3 regions of the Pseudalkalibacillus sp. Hm43 genome follow, and region 1 is predicted to be linked to each of the others. Evidence: predicted binding sites of a transcription regulator. Region 1 holds the regulator's gene; each other region holds the start of a gene.
The links. The regulator CtsR, encoded in region 1, represses protease genes until heat stress. The targets are predictions, from matches to a motif close to ATGGTCAATAAAGGTCAAACA.
Positions count from the first base shown of each region.

Region 1 (7,516 bases):
AACGCCTGAATCTCGACCAGGACAGGTCTCGTACCTTCCATAGAAGCGACGATCGCAGAACCTGCCGCTCCGTTCGAACGTTCCTCCAAAAAGACTTCAGAAGGGTTTTCTACTTCATCCAACCCTGCCTCTTTCATTTCAAAGACTCCGATTTCATTCGTCGATCCGAACCGGTTTTTCACCGCTCTTAAAATCCGGTACGTATGGTGCCGTTCTCCTTCGAAGTAAAGGACCGCATCAACCATGTGCTCAAGCAATCTCGGTCCGGCAATGGACCCTTCCTTCGTAACGTGTCCGACAATGAACGTGGCGATTCCATTCGACTTGGAGATTCGCATGAACTGGGAGGTACATTCCCGGACTTGCGATACGCTCCCTGGAGCAGAGGTCACTTCGGATCGATAGACCGTCTGAATCGAGTCGATGATCAACAATGTCGGTTTAATGTCTTGTATCGCCTTCTCGATGAGATCCATATCGGTTTCAGCATGGACATAGAGCTGGTCTTGATTGATTCCAAGCCGCTGTGCCCTGAGCTTCGTCTGTTTGATTGATTCTTCTCCTGAAATATACAAGACTCGTTGAGAGGATTCTGCAAGTTTTGCTGAGGCCTGTAATAGCAACGTCGATTTCCCGATTCCTGGGTCCCCGCCGACAAGGACTAGGGAGCCAGGCACGACACCGCCACCTAGTACTCTGTTCAACTCATTGATCCGCGTATCGATTCTCGGTTCTTTTTCGCTCTTGATTTGAGAGATCGGTTCAGGTTTTTGACTTGTCGTATTCCCCGTCTGAAAGGATCTTCTATGCCCTTTATCCGGCTGGATGATTTCTTCGACCATCGTATTCCATTTATTACAACCAGGACATTTCCCCATCCACTTAGGTGAATCGTACCCACAGTCCTGACATAAAAACACGGTTTTTTTCTTAGCCATTATTACTATTCCCCATTTCCCTGACATCTTCCGTATCGTTTTAAGTTACTGCCATCATATCACAAACGCGTCAGGGAACACCTTATATATGTATTGTATTCGATAATCTCGAGCATATGGGTAAAACCGCTCGATTGTTATAAAGTGTTAAGGAAATGAGACCTGTCCTTGTCAGGCGTAATTGTTGATGGTAATGGGAATTCCCATCCAATAAAAAAGCCAGACACCACATATGGTGCCTGACATTTTTTATGATTTCTTTACGTACCTGCTCCGACCGTATTCACTGTGAAGTCATTGTTCTCCACATCGATCTTGACGGTTTGCCCTTTTGCGATGGTTCCTCTGAGCAACTCTTCAGAGAGGCGGTCTTCAATCTGACGCTGCAATGCACGACGTAGTGGACGTGCACCATAGTCTGGATCGTAGCCTTCATCCGCAATCTTATCAAGCGCTGCATTCGTCAACTCGATATCTATGCCTTGTTCAGAAAGCCGCTTCTGAAGCTGGTTCGACATCAAGCTGATGATGTGCTTGAGGTGTTCTTTTTGAAGCGTATGGAACACGATTGTCTCATCGATACGGTTCAAGAACTCAGGACGGAATGCTTTTTTCATTTCATCCATGACCTTCGATTTCATGTTTTCATACTCTTGGTTCTCAGATTGTGCTGTGAATCCAAGACTCTTACCTCGCTTCAACGTACTTGCTCCGACGTTGGAAGTCATGATGACGACGGTGTTTCGGAAGTCTACCGTGCGTCCTTTCGAGTCTGTCAGACGACCATCTTCTAGCACTTGAAGTAAGATGTTGAACACTTCAGGGTGCGCCTTTTCGATTTCATCCAGAAGGATGACGGAATATGGGTTACGACGGACCTTCTCGGTGAGCTGGCCGCCTTCTTCGTGACCGACATACCCTGGAGGTGAACCGACAAGACGGCTCGTTGTATGTTTTTCCATATACTCGGACATATCGATACGGATGATGGAATCTTCATCTCCGAATAACGCTTCCGCCAGCGCTCTCGCCAATTCCGTTTTACCGACCCCTGTTGGTCCTAGGAAAATGAAGGAACCGATCGGTCGTTTCGGATCTTTCAAGCCTGCGCGTGCTCGACGGATCGCTTTGGAAATCGCCTTCACCGCTTCGTCTTGACCGATAACGCGGTCATGCAAGATGGATTCCATATTCAATAGTCGTTCCGTTTCCTCTTGCTTCAGCTTGGATACCGGAATTCCAGTCCAGTTTGCTACAACAAGCGCAATATCTTCTGGAGTCACTTCTGTATTTTCTTGTCCTTGTTTTTCTTTCCAGCTGTTTTTCGTCGTTTCTAGCTCTTCTCTCAACTTCTGTTCGGAGTCTCTGAGAGATGCTGCTTTTTCGAACTCCTGACTTTGGACAGCTGCGTCTTTTTCCTTACGTACACCTTCGAGTCGCTGTTCAAGCTCTTTAAGATTCGGTGGTGCTGTATAAGAGCGTAAGCGAACTTTAGAAGCCGCTTCATCAATCAAATCAATCGCCTTATCCGGAAGGAAACGATCGGAGATATAGCGGTCTGATAGTTTGACAGCTGCATCGATGGCATCATCTGTAATCGTCACCCGATGGTGTGCTTCATAACGGTCACGTAGCCCTTTCAGAATTTGAATGGATTCATCATTGTTCGGCTCATTGACTCGGATCGGTTGGAAACGACGCTCCAATGCCGCATCCTTTTCAATGTATTTACGGTATTCATCAAGTGTCGTCGCTCCGATACATTGCAACTCACCGCGAGCTAACGCAGGTTTAAGGATGTTGGAAGCATCGATTGCACCTTCTGCTCCCCCCGCTCCGATCAACGTATGAAGCTCGTCGATGAAGAGAATGATGTTACCGGCCTGACGGATCTCATCCATGACCTTTTTCAGACGGTCCTCAAACTCACCACGATATTTGGTACCCGCAACGACTGTACCCATATCGAGTGTCATGACGCGCTTATCACGTAACGTTTCTGGTACTTCGTTATTGATGATCTGTTGCGCCAAGCCTTCTGCAATCGCAGTTTTACCAACACCTGGCTCTCCGATCAGTACCGGATTGTTCTTCGTACGACGGCTCAACACCTCGATGACACGTTCAATTTCCTTGCTTCGGCCGATGACAGGGTCAAGGCTACCATCTCGAGCAACAGCCGTCAGGTCTCTTGCAAGACTATCAAGTGTCGGTGTATTCGCATTGACTGATGAACCTCCAGCTGAAGAGGAAGATTCATTGCTACCAAGAAGCTGCAATACTTGTTGGCGAGCTTTGTTAAGGCTGACTCCAAGGTTATTGAGGACGCGCGCTGCTACCCCTTCTCCTTCACGGATCAAACCTAATAATATATGTTCTGTACCCACATACGAGTGGCCGAGTTTACGAGCTTCATCCATTGATAGTTCGATGACTTTCTTCGCTCGTGGAGTATAGTGGATCGTTTGAACCGACTCCTGACCTTTACCGATGAGGGTTTCTACTTCTTTTTGAATCTTTTCAGGACTTAAACCAAGAACAGAAAGTGCTTTTGCAGCTATTCCTTCGCCTTCACGAACCAGGCCGAGCAGGATATGCTCTGTACCTACATTATTATGACCTAAACGAATCGCTTCTTCTTGTGCAAGTGCAAGTACCTTTTGAGCTCGTTCAGTAAAACGTCCAAACATCATCGTGATCACCTTCCTATTCGTTGTTCTTCTCTAACTTCAATCTTTCGCGAATCAATGTAGCACGTCGGATATCCCTCTGATCCGGGGTCAATGTCTCCCCCGCATACTGTTGTAGAAATCCAGGTTGGGTAAGTATCATTAGTTCATTCAATATTTTCCGTGAAATCCCTTCTATCATTTGCAAATCAATTCCGAGTCTAACATCCGACAAGCACTTCGTCGCTTCTTTCGACTGGATGATTCGACTGTTTTCGAGGGTACCCAGGGAACGGTATACCCGGTCTTCAAGCTGTATTCTCGAGGTTTCGAGCAAGTTATTTCTGGCTGCTCTCTCTTCCTCAATGAGCTGCATGACGACTCCTCTTAAATCTTCGACAATATCCTGTTCTGATTTACCGAGGGTCATCTGGTTGGAAACTTGGAAGACGTTACCTTGTGCTTCGCTTCCTTCACCATAAATTCCTCTTACGACAAGCCCTAACTGGTTGATCGCGGGGACGATCCGATGCATCTTCTGGGTCATGACCAGTGCGGGTAGATGCATCATGACAGAAGCTCGCATTCCAGTACCGACATTGGTCGGGCAGCTCGTTAAATATCCATGCCTTTCATCAAACGCATAGTTCACCTTTTCCTCAAACCAATCATCGATTCCACTCGCTAATGTCAGAGCTTCCGATAATTGAAAACCTGGGAAAAGACATTGGATGCGAATATGATCCTCTTCATTGATCATGATGCTGATCGATTCATCCTCACTCATCAAAACAGCTGAATGCTTTGGTTCATCAGCAAGGTTCGGGCTGATCAAATGTTTTTCGACGAGCACTCGTTTTTCGATCGGTTTCAATTGATCCACATCGATATACGATAAGCTGCCTACACTACCATATGCCTGATTTTCATAATGATTGCGGATTTGTTCGTTCACTTCTTTGGACTGTTGCTCGTTTGCAACCAGGGGAAAGACGTGATTTTCGAGATTACGGGCTAACCGGATCCGACTGCTCAATACAATATCCGAGTCTGGTCCTTCCCGTTTCATCCATGGACTGATGGCTTCACTCATGAATCTTTTCAACGACACCGTCAATCCCTCCCCTCAAGCCGCTTTTGCATAGAACGGATTTGGTCTCGTACATGTGCTGCTTCTTCAAACTCTTCTTCATTAATGAGCTGTTGTAATTTTTGTCTAAGCTGATCGATTTTTTTCCGTTCCAACAAATCATTTCCTAGACGTTTCGGAATTTTCCCTGAGTGGTCCGTGTTGCCTCCATGAATCCTTTTAAAAACCGGATCGAGTTTCGATGCGAATGTCTTATAACATTCCGTACACCCGAACCGACCGATTTTCGCGAACTCAGGATACGTCATGCCACACTTCGAACACTGAGTGACCTGTTTGCTTCGTGGCGCAGCATTGGTCTCATTAAGTGGTTGTTCAAAATTCAATAACCCCGACAGCAAGTTATGAATCGAGAACGAATTAGAGCCTGGTATGAAGTCCCCTTTTTCCTTTGCACACTGTTCACAAATATGGAATTCGTTCTTTTCCCCGTTAATGATTTTCGTGAAGTGCAAAGTTGCTGGTCGTTGTTGACATTCTTGACAATACACGCCTTACACTCCCCTTTTTAGTTCTTATACTTTAAGCTGTAGATCATGGATTTCATCAGGTTTGCTCTGAGTTCATCTCGGTAAGGAAGCACGATATTGATGGTGGATCGATCGATTACACTCTTCATCAACCTTGCTTCACGTATACTGATGATTTGTTCTTCTAACAATCTATAAATGATGTTTTCAGCGGCAGACTCACTGATGCGGTTCTTAATCAATTTAAGGATCTGATCGAGCAGGATTGTCGTACTATCCGTCTCTACCTTAATGATCCGAATATATCCTCCTCCTCCTCTTTTACTTTCCACAATAAAGCCTTTCTCAATCGTAAACCGCGTATTGATTACGTAATTGATTTGTGAGGGGACACATTGAAACTTTTCAGCAATTTCACTGCGCTTGATCTCAATTTCCTTCTTGTTGCTTCCCTTTAAAATTTCTTTCAAATGCGCCTCAATGATGTCAGAAATGTTTTTCATCCCATCACAGCCCCTCCTTCTGCTCTGACTTTGACTTTCTTTGACTATAATTATATACAATTGGGTGCAAGTTGCAAAGTGTTTGATGTTTCTATTATAGACAGGGATTTTTTGTTATAAACTTTAGGTTTTGTTAAATTTGTTCGAAGCAGAAGGAAAGAAGATGCTTCCCGATTTTGCGGGAAGCATATGAAGAGAATGAGTGAAATTACTCTGTTGCAAATACTTTATGAACGTGATCGATCGATTGAATCTTGTCATATACTTCAGGAAGCTTTTTTGTGTTCGAAACTTGAATTTTAAAAGAATACTTTATCAATGAGGTCGATGCATCATTCGGATGATCGTCGATTGTCACGTGCGAGATGGGCACCTTGCACGATTCCAGTTCATTGATGATTAGAGAGAGTGGAACCTCTTTATTTTCTACAATCACCGTCACATGATGGAATCGCTGTTTACGTAGGTAGAGATCTTCAAATTTGTTTAAGAAAAGCAAGCTCAGGATCATGACAAATGTTGTGAAAATCGCTTCGTAATACATGCCGATTCCAACGACCAACCCTATACCTGCTACGACCCAGATGGAAGCAGCGGTCGTCAATCCTCTTACTGTAACGCCATGGACAAGAATCGTTCCTGCACCCAAGAAGCCGATTCCACTGACAACATAAGCTGGTAAACGGGATGGATCAAAGCCCTGGACTTGTTCATGTGTGGATAAGAAGTCTTCGAATCCGAATATCGATAAGAGCATCATGAGACAAGAACCTACCCCTACTAGCAGATGTGTACGGAATCCCGCAGGGTGTCGTTTGAACTCCCGTTCGATTCCGACGAGTCCGCATAATATAGCTGCGATGAGTAAGCGAACTGTAATGGTCACTGTTTTATCTGATATCCAATCATAGGATAATAAGTCCATTGTCATCTCTCCCAATATGTCTAATTATTATCATCTTATGGTTTATAGTATTCAATTATAGGCAATCGAGGGAAAAAGGTAAATGTGGAAGGTTGATTTCTTCGAAATTCAATCCCTTTCCGCGGGCGAACCGCGAGCCTCACTTCCACAGGATGTGGTAGTCTTTAGCCGATGATCCTTTACTTAATAACATTGGACCACGAGCTTAATAAAAATCTGGTTTTAAACCTAAAAGAATTGATTTAAAAGCGATTTATTACTCTTTGGAACTGTTTTTTGCGCAGAGGAGTAAAAATCACCTCTTTTGAAGAGAAAATGTTGTGGCATTTTCTCCCTTATTCCCTTCGTGAGAAGATTTTTGTTTCTCAATTGGGGAACTTTCAAGCTGACTTAGGGAATTTAGTAAAATGTTGCTACTTTTTCCTGCAATAAACGATGGATCTCATAGTCTCACTTCGATGATTAGACCTCCGAGCTTCTTTTGAAACACAAAAAAGAACAGCTTCGCAGCTGTCCTTTCGATGTGCCCGGCGATGTCCTACTCTCACAGGACTTGTACAGGATGTACTGACTTCGACGTTCAGCACAGGACGTGCTGGTACTTAGTCGAAGATCCTTTTAATAGTCCATTGACGCGCGAGCTTAACTTCCGTGTTCAGTCTTCGGCTTGCGATGAACGGCGGATCTCTTCGTCATCTGCACTCGCCTCCGTCCTCGCGTATATCATACGCTCCGGTCGTGGCTCTCTTGTTTCCTCGACCTCCTTGTTCCTCTCAACCCTCAACTTCGTAGCCTTTGGACCTTACGGTCCTTCTTTTGAAACACAAAAAAGAACAGCCTCATAAGGCTGCTCTGTTGTTG
Region 1 covers NZ_CM135129.1:2,333,628-2,341,143, forward strand. The annotation lists gene radA (DNA repair protein RadA) at 1-938, opposite strand, end outside; gene clpC (ATP-dependent protease ATP-binding subunit ClpC) at 1,199-3,631, opposite strand; gene ACXQIQ_RS12475 (protein arginine kinase) at 3,645-4,718, opposite strand; gene ACXQIQ_RS12480 (UvrB/UvrC motif-containing protein) at 4,721-5,248, opposite strand; gene ACXQIQ_RS12485 (CtsR family transcriptional regulator) at 5,266-5,730, opposite strand; gene ACXQIQ_RS12490 (MgtC/SapB family protein) at 5,939-6,655, opposite strand; rRNA gene rrf (5S ribosomal RNA) at 7,516-7,516, opposite strand, start outside.

Region 2 (7,516 bases), 690 kb from region 1:
AACCGAAGCGAGCATCACGGCGAAACCGTTTTTTGAAAAGAAAGGCTTCTTTGTTGAGGAAGAACAAGTGAAATGGATCCAGGACACGCCTTTCACCAACTATCGGATGCTTAAAAAGCTTAATCACTGATCAAAGTGCGAACTTGACAAAAAGTTCGTACTTTTTTTATGAAACTAATGTATCATCAAAACGTATAAACAATTGGAATCATGTTCCAGAGGAGGGGAATTCATGAATCACGTCATCACGGTTGAAAGCTTATCGAAAAAGTACGGAGAAGTACAGGCAGTCCAGGATATTTCTTTTTCAGTTCGTAAAGGGGAAATTTTCGGGATCATAGGTCCGAACGGTGCCGGTAAAACCACGACGATCGAGATGTTGGAAGGCATTCGGAAGCCGGACAGCGGAACGATCGATGTCCTTGGGCTCGTTCCAAGTAAACAACTGAGAGAGTTGAACAAACGGATCGGTGTCCAATTCCAGGCCACTTCCATCCAAAAGAAAATGAAAGTGAAGGAAGCGCTGGATCTGTTTTCATCGTTCTACAACAAACCGACTCAGAAAGATCACCTCATCGATTTATTAGGGCTAGGCGAAAAGCTGAATGTCCAGTTCGATGATTTATCGGGTGGTTGGAAGCAAAGAGTGACCCTGGCACTTGCTACGCTTCACCAACCTGAGATCCTGTTTTTGGATGAACCGAGTATGGGGCTCGATCCACACGCACGGAGGGAAATGTGGTCGATGATCCAACTACTGAAAGAACAGGGATGTACCATCGTCATTACGACGCATTACATGGAAGAAGCAGAAAAGCTTTGTGACCGGGTTGCGATGATTTATGGTGGACAATTGAAAGCCCTCAACACCCCAGAAGAGCTGTTGGATGAAATGGCAGTCCATTATCTCGCATTCGAAAGCGACGGTTTGGAGTATGATTATTTGCTGTCCCTTCCGGATGTCGTCAGGGTGGAGCAGGATCAATCCACCTACAAAGTATTCAGCGATGATCAGCAGAACACCGCTTACCACATATTCAAGTATTGCAACGAGAAAGGCATCACCTTGAAAGACTTCAAGTTTGAAAAAGGCTCTCTAGACGATTTGTTCGTCCATTACCTGGAAAAGGAGCGATCCGCATGACGGCGATGGTGAAACTAGCTGGCTTAGAGACGAAAATGTTTTTCAGGGATCGCTTGAGCGTATTTTGGACGTTCTTATTCCCTGTGTTGATGATTTGGTTGTTCGGTTCCATGTTCGACGGCAATGACATGAATGGAATGAGCTTTGCGGAGTTGTACGTCCCTTCGTGGATCGGGGTCAACATCGTGACCACATCATTCTTCACACTCGGAACGGTGTTGGCCGGCTACCGCGAGACCGGTGTACTGCGCCGCTATCAATCTACTCCGTTGCAGCCCTGGAAGATTCTTGCCGCACACACATTCCAGGGAACGGTCATCTTCTTCATTTCAGCAGTCTTGCTGATGATTTTCGGTATGTTGATGTATGATTTGACGTTACCCGCGTATATCGGAAGTACGTTGCTTGCTTTATTGATCAGTATTCTGGCGTTTTTCCCTTTTGCGCTGTTTTTGACGTCACTGGCGAAAAACACCCAAGCAGCGGCGGCGATCAGTTCATTGTTCTTGAACCTGATGCTGTTCCTATCAGGCGCGACTTTCCCGCTTGATTTCATGCCGACGATCTTGCAGTACGTAGCGAAAGTCCTTCCGCTCTATTACGTCATTCAGCTGTTGCGTGGCACGTGGAACGATGCACCGATCACCGATTATCCGTTGGAAGTCGGGGTACTGCTCGGGATAGCGGTCGTCTCCATCATCCTCGCCTCCCGATTCTTCCGTTGGAGTGGGAAGTAAGAGGAGCGTGGTAATTGTGACGTAATTTGGATTAATTCTACCCAAATTGGAGTTTATCCTGTCCAATCGTGGATTAATTCTAATCACAGTCGAATTAATTCTCACCAAACACAGAATAATTCTATCCAATCATAAAAAAATGACCCAGAGAATCCTCTGGGTCATTCATTTCTAATTAACCTTTATTAACGACGATTTCGTCATCGACGAAATCCACCTTAATTTTCATTACGTCTTCTTCATCCAGCAGCAGGTCGGCAATTCCGTCCTCCACTTTTTCTTGAAGTACACGGCGGATCGGACGAGCACCGAATCGTGGATCGTAACCGAGTGAAGCGATATGTTTCTTCGCTTCTTCCGTTACTTCAATTTCACGCCCTTCATCTTTTACCATTTCACGGATATCCTCGAGCATGAGGTCGACGATTTGTACAAGGTGATCTTGAGACAATTCGTTGAATGGAACAATCCCGTCAAAACGGTTCAAGAATTCAGGTTTGAAGTAAGCACTTAATCTTTCAAGTACAGACACCGCTTCTGATCCATGGTTCTCAAATCCCATCTTGATCTTCTTCTCACCCGTGCCTGCGTTACTCGTCATGATGATGACCGTATCCTTGAAGCTTACGGTACGACCCTGACTGTCCGTCAATCGACCATCCTCCATGATCTGAAGGAACATGTGCTGCACATCCGGGTGCGCCTTTTCAATCTCATCCAGCAAAATGATGCTGTATGGGTTGCGGCGCACGCGCTCGGTGAGTTGACCAGCTTCATCATGACCGACATATCCTGGTGGTGAACCGATGAGCTTGGACACGGAGTGTTTTTCCATATACTCACTCATGTCCAGACGGATCATCGCATCCTTCGAGCCGAACAGTTCTTTAGCCAGCGTTTTAGTCAGTTCGGTCTTACCGACACCAGTCGGTCCGACGAATAGGAATGCACCGATCGGGCGTACTTTGGATTTCAGACCAGCACGGCTACGGCGTATTGCTTTCGCTACCTTCTGAACCGCTTCGTCTTGACCAATCACACTTGATCCAAGACGTTCCGCAAAATTCTTCAGTTTGTTTTGTTCGTCGTTCTGCAGTTTGCGGACTGGGATACCTGTTTTCTCTTCGACGATGTATTGCACATCCACGATTGTGATTTCAGGCATATCCTCTGGTTTTGTAGCAGTCTGGTTCTGAAGCTTCAGTTCTTCATCACGGAGTTTTGCAGCACGCTCATAATCTTCTTGTTGCGTCGCTTCTTCCTTTTCTTTTGCAATCGCAGCGAGACGTTCTTCCACGTCATCTTCGCTTGTACCAGCGTGTTTCAAGTTCATTTTAGAACCGGCTTCATCCATCAAGTCAATCGCCTTGTCTGGTAGGAATCGATCCTGGATGTAGCGTTTGGATAGCGTTACGCATGCACGAAGTGCTTCGTCCGTATAACGAATTTCGTGATACTTCTCATATTTCTCTTTCAATCCTTGTAGGATCTCCACTGCTTCCTCTTCTGTCGGTTCTTTGACCATGACAGGTTGGAAACGACGTTCGAGCGCAGCGTCTTTTTCAATTTGACGATATTCCTTCAACGTCGTTGCACCGACGAGTTGAAGCTCTCCACGCGCAAGGGCAGGTTTCAGAATGTTTCCTGCATCCATCGAACCTTCTGCAGACCCTGCACCGACCAAGAGATGAATCTCATCTACGAAAAGGATCACGTTCTTGCGCTCTTTCACTTCCTTGATCAGTTGCTTCATACGTTCTTCGAATTGACCACGAATCCCCGTATTTGCAACGAGTGATGACACGTCCAGGAGGTATACTTGTTTATTAAGGAGCTTTTTCGGTGCCTCCTGGTTCGCAATCTTCAACGCAAGTCCTTCTGCAATGGCCGTCTTACCGACACCTGGTTCCCCGATCATGACTGGGTTGTTTTTGTTTCGACGGTTCAGGATCTCTGTGACCCGTTCTACTTCTTTGTCACGTCCGATGACCGGATCGATCAGACCTGCTTTTGCTGCGTCCGTCAAATTACGTCCGAGGTCATCTAAGAGACCGCCGCCTTTTTTACCTTGTCCAGGACCGGCTTGCCCTTGTTGCTCCTGTTGGTGATCCATGAAGTCGTTCATATCGAATCCACCCATGTTTTTCCCCATGAAAGGATTCATGTTACTTGGCTGCTTCATTTCGCTCTGGATTTCTTTATAGCATTTCGGGCAGAGTCGAATCTGCTTCGTAATACCGTTTATGTGAAGAGTCATTCGTACATTTGCTTCATTAACTTGACAGTGTTGGCAACGCATAATAATGACCTCCTTGTAAAAGTAGAATTAATTGTTGGTGAAGTCTTAGCTTTAATCAAAATTGACTTTGACTATCTTTGACCTTTGTTTATATTATAGTTTGACCTTCTTTGACTTTCAAGTATTTTGTTTTGTCTTTTTTCCTGCCAATTTTTGATTGGTTTACGATGATAACAGGGTGTCTCGGTGTATGCAAAGAACGTGCTTATAGCGAAGTCTGATTGCTCGCAATCCCTTCATGCCTCCGTTATGATGGGTATGAAAGAGGATTGAAGGAGGTACATACAATGAAAATTCTAGCGATACATGGGAGTTCCCGTCCGAATGGGAATACCGAACAATTGACGACAAAAGCACTCGACGGCTTGGATGCAACCCACATCCATCTCCGCGAATTCAACATTCAGCCGATAGATGACCTACGTCATGAACCGGGCGGATTCCGATCAGTAGAAGATGACAATGACCGCATAGTAGACTTGATGCTTGAACATGACATCATTGTGTTTGCTACTCCAGTTTATTGGTATGGAATGTCTGGCATGATGAAAGATCTGATTGATCGTTTCTCACAAAACATGCGCGATGACCGATATGATTTCAAGGCTGAGCTTCGTAAAAAGAAAGCGTATGTCATCTGCTGCGGAGGCGACAATCCGAAGATCAAAGCATTGCCGCTTATCCAACAGTTCAACTACATCTTTGACTTTGTAGATCTTGAATTCGGTGGATACATCATCGGACAAGCGAACAAACCAGGCGACATCGCAGACGATCACTTAGCGATGCAACAAGCTGTAGAACTGAATCAATTGTTGAAAAAGTAAGAAGGACAGCCAGGCGGCTGTCCTTTTCCTTATTTAGAATTCTTGATTTTCGCGCTCGGGTAGATCCTCGTCACGCAATTCTGTCTGCCCTTTTGCAAGCTCTTCAGCAATTTCAATGTCTGGAAGACTTTCCTTCGGCGTTTGATTATGGTGTTTCGTCTTATCGTTCAACTGCTTGCGCTTCGTCATACGATCGCCTCCAATTTTTCACGGTATGATGGTAGTTTGGACGAAGCGATCCTATGGTATGCGCTGCAATTATTTAAGCGGAATCTTGATGCTTTTCAAGAAGTCCTTCATATAAAGTCTCATCGGCTTACTCATCTTGTTGGCGATGATCTGCGTCCAAGTATGCGTGCGCTTTCCTTGGGTACGCTCACGATAGTAATCAGCAATATCTTCGTTATAACGAGCCAACTGCTCGATGAATTCTGTTTCGTCTTGCTGATACTCATCTACATGATAGATGTTCTCCATCGGCAACCGCTGTTTTTTATCAGGATTCTGATCCGGTACACCGACACACATACCGAACAATGGAATGACGCGGTCCGGCGTTTTCAAGACTTCCGCCACTTCTTCCAGGTTGTTACGCAATCCACCGATATAGCAGATACCGAGTCCCATTGATTCAGCAGCAAGTGCCGCATTTTGAGCCGCAAGCGCTGCATCAATCGTTCCGACCATGAATTTTTCCGTAGATTCAAGCGATTCGACAACTTCATCCTCTGTTAGACCTTCCATTTCCACAGCAATTTTATGCCGGTTAAGATCCGCACAAAATACGAAAAAGTGTCCGTTCTTCTCCACGTATTCCTGGTTTCCTGCGAGTTCTGCCAACTTCTTTTTCTTGGCCGGATCTTTCACCCCGATGATGGAATAGACCTGGAGATAGCTGGATGTAGCTGCCGCTTGAGCGCTTCGGACGATCGCGGTGATTTGTTCTTCTGAAAGCGGTTCATCTTTAAACGCGCGGATACTGCGATGATTCAATATCGTTTCGATTGTCTCGTTCATTTCTCTCACCCTTACTTTCATCAGTTTCGTTATTCTAAATTCATCGTATCCAACGTGAGGTCTGAGGACAACTATTGTGCCTTTAAGCGTGTTTTGGCTTATAATTCTGGATTTTGGATTATAATACTGGATTTTGGATTATAATACTGGATTTCGTTTTATAATTTCTGGATTTGGATTATAATTACAAATTTCGGCTTATAATTCTTGAATCTGGCTTATATTCCACTAGATCAAAAAAAGAGAGCTGTACCCGAGGACAACTCTCTCCATTACTGCTTTATTTTGAACTTTTCATCCGGCTAATCATCAATACAGTGATTCCCACAAACGCCATTAATGCTAAAAAAGGAATCGTGATGAAGCCGAGCCAGTTAATATACTCTCCAGAACATGGAACACCTTGTGTACATGATCCCACCTTTGAAAACAAATCGGTTTTCTGATGAAGGAAATGATACGTCGATACGAATATTCCGATCACGCTGAACGGAAGCACATACCAATGAATCTTTTCCTCATCCAGGAAAAGTCCGACTCCAAGAATGATAGCGAGCGGGTACATCAGAATCCGCTGATACCAGCATAACTGACACGGGACGAAACCGGCTATTTCGCTAAAATAAAGACTCCCAAGCACCGCAACGAGTGATATGATCCAAGCGATGCCTGTCCGTTTACTGCTCACCGGCTTCCTCCAAAGCTTCCTCGATAGCAGGTTTGATGGAGCCCTCATAATCTAGTTCGACCATCTTGCCATTCACCAATACTGTTGGAGTACTCTCGACTTGGGCACTCATATCTCGATCTTCTTCTACTCTTTGATTGATGGTTTCGTTGTCGATATCTTCCTTCAATTGATCAACGTCAATTCCATCCACATTTTTTTCAACTAGATCGAACAAGAATTCTTCTGTTGCCCAAGGCTCGCTCATTTCACCCTGATTGGCTAAGACAGCATCATAATATTGAATGAATGCATCAGGATTTTGTTCATACACTGCTTCACCAACGAGAGCAGCTGTGAATGAATCTGGTGCCAGGAACGGTTTATTGATGAACGTCATGCTCGCTTTTCCTGTATCAATGAAGTCTGCTTTGATCTGAGGATAGACTTGCTGAGCGAAAGATGCACAGTGCGGACACTTGAAATCGAAAAACTCAACCAATTTGACCGGTGCATCTTCTTCACCGACAGTCGGTTGATTTTCATAACTGACCTCAATCTCTTGACCAGGCTGAGCAGACTCCGCTTGATCCTGACTCGGGTTATTATTTTCATTGCTGATGATGAACAGTAATACTGCAGCTAATACGAATACTGCTCCTATAATGATGATGAATCCTTTATTGTTCTGTTTGGGCGGCTTATAGACCGTTTTCTTTTTCTTTGCCATGACAGGTCCTCCTATATATGTACTAACTCTATTCTTCCTCAATTCGAACACCTATGTCAATGAACGTGCTATGAACATTTGTACATCTCCCAAAA
Region 2 covers NZ_CM135129.1:1,641,262-1,648,777, forward strand. The annotation lists gene ACXQIQ_RS08740 (GNAT family N-acetyltransferase) at 1-130, shown strand, start outside; gene ACXQIQ_RS08745 (ABC transporter ATP-binding protein) at 233-1,144, shown strand; gene ACXQIQ_RS08750 (ABC transporter permease) at 1,141-1,881, shown strand; gene ACXQIQ_RS08755 (ATP-dependent Clp protease ATP-binding subunit) at 2,057-4,180, opposite strand; gene ACXQIQ_RS08760 (flavodoxin family protein) at 4,468-5,007, shown strand; gene ACXQIQ_RS08765 (hypothetical protein) at 5,041-5,196, opposite strand; gene nfsA (oxygen-insensitive NADPH nitroreductase) at 5,266-6,024, opposite strand; gene ACXQIQ_RS08775 (disulfide oxidoreductase) at 6,305-6,712, opposite strand; gene ACXQIQ_RS08780 (DsbA family protein) at 6,702-7,421, opposite strand.
Region 2: a site for CtsR is predicted at 4,278-4,298, ahead of ACXQIQ_RS08755 (ATP-dependent Clp protease ATP-binding subunit). Genes of this name have one in related genera too.

Region 3 (7,516 bases), 620 kb from region 1:
ACTGACTGCGGTTGGACTGGCTAAAGATATCATGACGAACAAAGGTGAAATCGAAACGTTGAAGATCCCTGTAGAAGGTGGCTTCACTGAAACATCCAATTCCGCAGGATCCATTCTGCAACTCGATTTTGAAAAAAACACACAAGCACTGCAAGACTTCCTCGGACTCGGACCTGGTTCAAACACGTACACTGATAACTCAGAAACCGACGAAGAAGAAGAAAGCGAAGAATCATAAAGAAAAGATTGGGGGACCGTCCTCCAATCTTTTTTTGCTTTGGAAGTGCCAAGTACCGAATGAGAACCGTTGTGTAACAACGTGTTCTGTTCGGTGCCTGGCACCGCAGTTCTTTCTTACTATTCCCTGCCCATGCCTTTCAGGAAGGCGAGGAGCATGCGAATGGATCGGTTGATTTCCGGGTCTTTCAGCGCTTTGAGCAGTTGAAACATACTGATCAAGTCTTCTTTTTCTTCTTCTTTATTCGCTTCCAGTATCCCTTCATTCATCCGCTCCATGAGTGGTTGCATTTTTTCAAACTCGACCTTTCCGAGGAATCCCATCAAGTCGACCATGTTGCGAGCGAACTGAGCATTCTGTGGGCGGTTGATTTCTTGAAACAGTGCAGAAGTCGCTTGATCTTTATGATGGACGAGTGCACTTAACAAAGGTAGAACATCGCTTTCGTGCAGCCGGTCAACGAGCGTAAGCATTTCCAATACGGCTTCTTTCCGCTCGACCAGTGCATCTTCAATTTCTTCCATCCCTTGCTCTCGGATTTGATCTTTTGAAGGAACGAGTGGCTCGATTTTTCTCGTCGGCTTTGCCATTATTTCTTCACTTCCTTCTTACGGATGATGTTCCCAGGAAACACATAATCATCACGCTTCCATTTCTCTTCAATCCGCACACCGATTTGTGGATTCCGGTTTCCGAATCGGTGATTGTTGTGTGGTAGCGGTCTTTCACCCTTCTCTTCCAGCACTTCCATTTTAACCGCTGTATCCTTATAAGCTGGTGTATCCGTATCTTTATCCACTTCACTGGAAGTCAATTTATTGATGGCAAGTTCTCCATTATCATTCAGCGGGATAAAGAGCTCATTCCCCTTCACTCGATCGGTTACGACGACACGACCTTTAACGGAACCCGTCCTCGATGTCAGCTTGACGAGCGCTCCATCTTTCACACCACGCTCTTCAGCAAGTTCAGGAGACACCTCAATGAACGCACTCGGTGTTTTTCTTGTGATTCCTTCCGATTTGTAAGTCATGTTCCCTTCATGGAAATGCTCAAGCAATCGACCACTGTTGACGTGCAGGTCATACTCCACGTCTGTCCCTGTCGGTTCTGTCCAATCCACGAAATACAGCCGTGCTTTTCCATCTTCAAAATGAAATTTATCTTCATACAACATTGGCATATCAATTCCTTCAGGATCCACCGGCCAGATCAGACTGTTGTACCCTTCTAATCGTTCATAAGAAACACCGGCAAACATCGGGGTCAGACTCGCTGCTTCGTCCATGATTTCGGCTGGTCCTCCAAAATTCCAGTCTGCACCAAGCTCTCTCGCTAACATTTGAACGATTTCCCAGTCCGGTTTCGCATCACCTAAAGTCGGAAGCGCTTGATAAATCCGCTGGATGCGACGCTCGGTATTCGTGAACGTTCCTTCTTTTTCAAGACTAGGAACGGCCGGTAAAATGACATCAGCGAATTCGGATGTCCTCGATAAAAACAGATCCTGGACGACAAAGAAATCCAATTCCTCGAATCCACGTTGTACGTAATTCGCATTCGCATCGACGATTCCCATATCCTCACCGTGTAAATACAGTGCTCGCAAGGATCCTTCGTGCATTGCATCGACCATCCCGTGGTTCGTCATACCAGGTTCAGCGGGCAGCTCGCTTTTCCAAGCTTTTTCAAACTTGCCCCGGATCTCATCATCCTCCACATCCTGATAGCCAGGGAACGAATTCGGCATGCTACCGAAATCACTGCAGCCCTGAACGTTGTTATGCCCTCTAAGGGGGTAAGCACCTGTACCGTGACGACCATAATTCCCTGTCACGATGAGCAAATTGGAGATCGCGGTGCTCGTATCACTGCCACCCTTCTGTTGGGTCACACCCATCGCCCAGCAGATGACCGTCGAATCTGCTTCATGAATCGCTTCCGCAATGTGGATCATCGTTTCTTTGGAGAGACCAGTCACCTCTTCTGCATACTCGAGTGTGAACTTCTTAATCTTTTCTAAATACTCGTCCACATTGTTCACCCGGTTATGCAAGAATTCTTCATCGTGCCACCCTTTTTCCACGATATAATTCGTCACGGCGGACAACCAGATCAAGTCTGTACCTGGAACTGGCTGGAAAAACAGATCGGCCCGTTCTGCCATTTCGTGTTCACGGATATCTGCGACAATGAGCTTCTGTCCGAACAACTTTTGAGAGCGCTTTATTTTCGACGCCAAAACCGGATGGGACTCGGCTGTATTAGACCCAATCGTGATCACAAGCCCGGCCGTTTCAATGTCTTTCAACGAACCTGCATCTCCACCGTATCCGACCGTTCGGAAAAGCCCTTTCGTCGCTGGAGACTGGCAATAGCGGGAACAGTTATCTACGTTGTTCGTTCCGATCACTTGGCGTGCGAGCTTCTGCATCAAATAAGATTCTTCATTCGTCGCCTTGGAGGAGGAAATGAATCCAAGCGCATCCGGTCCACTCTCGGCTTTGATTTCAGACATGCGTTTCGCGACATACGAAATCGCCTCGTCCCATTCAACCTCTTTAAACACATCCCCTTCACGGATCAGTGGCTTGGTGAGACGTTCTTCACTGTTCACATAATCCCAGCCGAACTTCCCTTTGACACATGTGGAAATTCCATTTGCCGGCGCTTCGGGTTGAGGCTGTATTTTTAAAATATCCCGTCCTTTCGTCCAGACGTCAAAGCTACAGCCGACTCCGCAATAGGTGCAAACCGTTTTTGTTTTTTTGATGCGATCTTCTCGCATTTCCGCTTCTGTGTCCGAAATGGCAAACAATGGACCAAAACCGGATTCTACATTTTTCGTAAAATTAATCATGGACCGCAGTGTGCCTTGTTCCACATCTGTAAGATAGCCCGCTTCCTTCAACATCGGCTTTTCCATCAATGCGTTGCACGGACACACCGTGACGCACTGACCGCAATTGACACAGGACGACTCGTCGATCGGAACGTCATTATCCCAGATGACGCGAGGCTGTTCGCGCGACCAATCGATTGAGAGCGTTTCATTGACCTCGACATCCTGACACACCTCGACACAACGTCCGCACAGTATGCATTGGTCTGGATCATATCGGTAAAAGGACCCGGAATAATCGACTTCGTAGCCTTTCTCTTTGAACGGTATGTTCTGATGTTCCTTCTGCATTTCTGCAACCGTATTATGTATGTCACACGTGCCGTTGTTGTGGTCACAAACCGTACAGTAGAGCTCATGGTTTTTCAATATACGGTCCATCGCCAGGTCTTGCGCTTTATGTACATCTTCAAGTTGGGTTTGGATGACCATATCAGTTTCAAGCTTCATACCACATGCCCTTTGCAATTCTCCGTTCACTTCGACGATGCATGTGTCACAGCTCTGGATGGGGCCAAGACTCTCGTGAAAACAGACGGAAGGCACATCGACCTCTTCCGCTTTGAGAAATTGTAGTACATTCTGTCCAGCCGTCGTTTGGTATTCGACACCATTGACCGTTACTTTGATCACTTCAGTCACATAAAGGACCTCCCTTTTTACCACGTTATACTCTTATCAACATTTTTACCCGACACCCTCTTTTATAAAACTTTTATCCTCGATTCAACGTTTAAATCCGCTAAGAACGGGAAAAATGGTATGATGTAACCATAGTCCATACATAATGATCTCAATAGTCTTTCATGGTTTGAATAACATCTGTTGATAAGAAGAAATTCACGAGACTCCTGCGGGAATAGCGAGCCAGGCAAGACCCCGCTTCGACTAAGCCACACCACGTCCTGTGGTGAACGTCGAAGTCACCACATCCTGTGGAAGTGAGGCTTGCGGTTCGCACGTGGAAAGCGAGTGAATTTCGAAGAATCAACGAATGCTTTCATCAAGGAGAAAATCGTCGAACGAAAAGTACGGTCGATGAAGCCTAATAGTTTGACCTATATTGACCTATTGAGTAAGATGAAATTAAGCCATAAAGATACTTATGGAAAGAGGAGGATTTCTGAAATGAACTTAATCCCAACAGTTATTGAACAAACGAACCGCGGAGAACGTGCCTATGACATTTACTCCCGCCTTCTAAAAGACCGTATCATCATGCTAGGGAGCGCGATTGATGACAATGTAGCGAACTCGATCGTTGCACAGTTGCTATTCTTAGCTGCAGAAGATCCAGATAAGGATATCTCCCTTTACATCAACAGTCCTGGCGGATCCATCACTGCTGGAATGGCGATCTACGATACGATGCAATTCATCAAACCAAAAGTCAGCACGATCTGTATCGGTATGGCTGCATCCATGGGTGCATTCTTACTTACAGCAGGTGAGCCTGGTAAGCGTTATGCACTTCCAAACAGTGAAGTCATGATTCACCAACCACTTGGTGGAACGCAAGGGCAAGCTGCTGACATTGAGATTCACGCTCGTCGTATCATCGAAATGCGTGAGAAGATCAACAAGATCATCGCTGATCGTTCTGGTCAACCAGTCGAAGTTGTAGAACGTGACACGGATCGTGACAACTTCATGAGTGCACATAAAGCGAAAGAATATGGCTTGATCGATGACGTTATTGAAAAGCCAGTAGCAACAACTTAATAAGGAACAGAGAAAGGTTGACCGATAGGGTCGACCTTTTTTTATGGGTAAAAAGTGAAAGAACACTCATAAGCTGAAATAAAGGAGGGATTTCGGTTGAAACGTCTTGTTGTCTTAATATTGATTGTCCTTCTTGGATTTGGAACCTACCAATGGTTTTCGGAAAATGAAAGTCCACCTCCAGCGTCTGAAGAACAGCAGGGTCAGGATCAAAAAGAGCCTGATGAGGATGGGGATACAGGATCGGATGAAGACGCAGCGGTCGGTGATCCGGTTGAAAACGATGCCTTCAAGATTGAAAGTCCTCTCCCGAACGAAAAAGTCAGTGGTGAGTTCCTTTTTAAAGGTAAAGCAAGGGTGTTTGAAGCCGCTTTTCAATATGAATTGAAGGATGGCGACACGGTAATTGCCAGTGATTTTCTGATGGCATCGGAAGGCGCGCCGGCATGGGGTACTTTTGAAACGACGATTTCAGTACCTGAAGATTTGAAAGATCAATTGGTTATCAAGGTTTTCGTAGAGAGCGCCAAAGACGGCTCAGAAATCAATATCCTGGAGATCCCTCTGAATGTAGAAAAATAGATTGAATAGAAAAAACCAGAGCAGTGGGAGGATGCCGCTCTGGTTTTCCTTATTTGTGCACGATTCTTTCAAATCGGATTAAGCTGATTTTCGAACTTTGATCAAATGGAGCCCATTGTTGATCCATTTATTGAGCTTGGGTTGTTTTTTCATTTCTTCAAGATCCGTCATCAACTTGTTTTTCGTCGTCGGTAACAACGGTTTCTGGGTGAGAATCTCTACAATTTCGAGTCTTAATAGCCAATCTTCAGGGAAGTCTTCCAACTCCGTCACGACGAGGTTGATGGTCTCAATGACTTCTTGTGGTGTCTTCTCTTCCTCTCTCAAACTACGAATCTTCCCGTACAATTTTTCAAGCGGAGAATGTTCTCTCGGTTCTACTGGATCCTCTTCATCTCTCACATCCCCACCAAAGAAATGCTCACTGTCGGCAGCTCCAGCGAAGACCGAAGTGATTCGGCTTCCGACCGCCATATCGAAGATTCCTTCGTCCGTTTCAAAAAGAACGATTCCTTCATGCGTCACTTTTGCACCTTCAATACCCAACATGATGACTTTATCGTTTTTGCGGACGACATGATCGAGTGTACCTTGGACAACGACACCTGAATCAAATTCCAACCGAAGTGGTTCTCCTACTTCAAGACCGTTCGCGACAAAGTCTTCATCTGTCCAATCTTCGAGTGCTTTTTCCGATCCAGTGAGATCACCGATAGGAGAACTAAAGCCTTCCACATGGCTGTCTTTCCCGTGCCCTTCAAGCACTTCATCATTTACGGAGAGGGCTGTTGGTCCCTCCGTTTTCATTAAAATCGCTTTCCCATCAGTGTCTTTGATCAGTTCCGTCACAGTTCCTGTCACCTGGAGGCCAGAGCTGAAGACAGAAGTGGCTGTGTTCGCCGATCGGACCGCTTTATCCAGGCTTTCCGTACCTCCGACTTTGAATGCCATCGTCTCAGAGAACTGTTCCACCGCTTCAATCAATTGCTCGAAGCTTTCACAGACAAAGAGTTGTGGCTGCTGGGTGGTAATGTCGAAACCTGTGTTGATCGCCGTTTCCAAATCGAATGGAAGTTTCATAACTTCATCTGATAAACTCGTGACACTTTCACCGATCGAAGACAATAGACCTGCTCCGTACAGTTTCGGTTTCTCTACAGTACCAATCATTCCGAATTCGACCGTCCACCAGTATAACCTTGAAATCTGTTCAGCTTCAGAAATCTCGTTGACCGCTTCCTGTTTTTCTTTAAAATTCGAACGTGCCGCTTCGATCTCTTCTTCAGATGCAGAACCATCTTCTAGTATCGCAGACAAGGAACGAATGGCATCAAACAGTTCATGCTCTTCCTTGGTCGCGAGTGCCTTCGATCCGATCTCACCGAACAGTTTTACAAATTGTGCAAAAGTAGGATCTGAAAGGATCGGTGCATGCCCAGCCGCTTCATGAATAATGTCAGGAGCTGGTGTGTAATCGATGTTTTCGAGTTTACGAATGTCCGTTGCAATCGGCAAGTATCCATGAGCCTGGAAATCGAAGAACATGACAGCCGGAATGAATCCGTCAATCGTAACAGCTCCCCAACCGAATGGCTTCAAGCTCTCGTTCATATCATCGACTTTCGGAATTGAATCGATTTTGATCCCAGATGAAACCAAGCCATCCGTATACGCCTCATGCGCCACATCTTTCAAGAAATTATGATTCTGTCGCATGACATAACGCCAAACCGCGTGGTTGATCGGTGAATACTTCTCGTGATGCTGCTCCACAACAAATTTTCTTAAATGCGCCGGTAAAGGTCTTTGTTTCATCTTTCATTCTCCTTTTATTTTGAATTTATTTGTTTTTTGGAAAACAAAAAAACCTTTCATCCACATAGGGACGAAAAGTTTCCGCGGTACCACCCTGATTGATGAACTGAATCGTTCATCCACTCATACATAAAGCCCTTCACTTGCAATGTAATTCACGAATTCGACTGCCCGGACTTTCACCACCCGTCCGGTCTCTATGTGCTGCCCACCGAATTGCTACTGCTTTTGCAAAGGCTTTGATATTGAATTGAATT
Region 3 covers NZ_CM135129.1:2,957,637-2,965,152, reverse strand. The annotation lists gene ACXQIQ_RS15450 (LCP family protein) at 1-238, shown strand, start outside; gene ACXQIQ_RS15445 (helical membrane plugin domain-containing protein) at 358-828, opposite strand; gene fdhF (formate dehydrogenase subunit alpha) at 828-3,782, opposite strand; gene clpP (ATP-dependent Clp endopeptidase proteolytic subunit ClpP) at 4,269-4,862, shown strand; gene ACXQIQ_RS15430 (Gmad2 immunoglobulin-like domain-containing protein) at 4,959-5,444, shown strand; gene ACXQIQ_RS15425 (aromatic amino acid hydroxylase) at 5,523-7,259, opposite strand.
Region 3: a site for CtsR is predicted at 4,191-4,211, ahead of clpP (ATP-dependent Clp endopeptidase proteolytic subunit ClpP). Genes of this name have one in related genera too.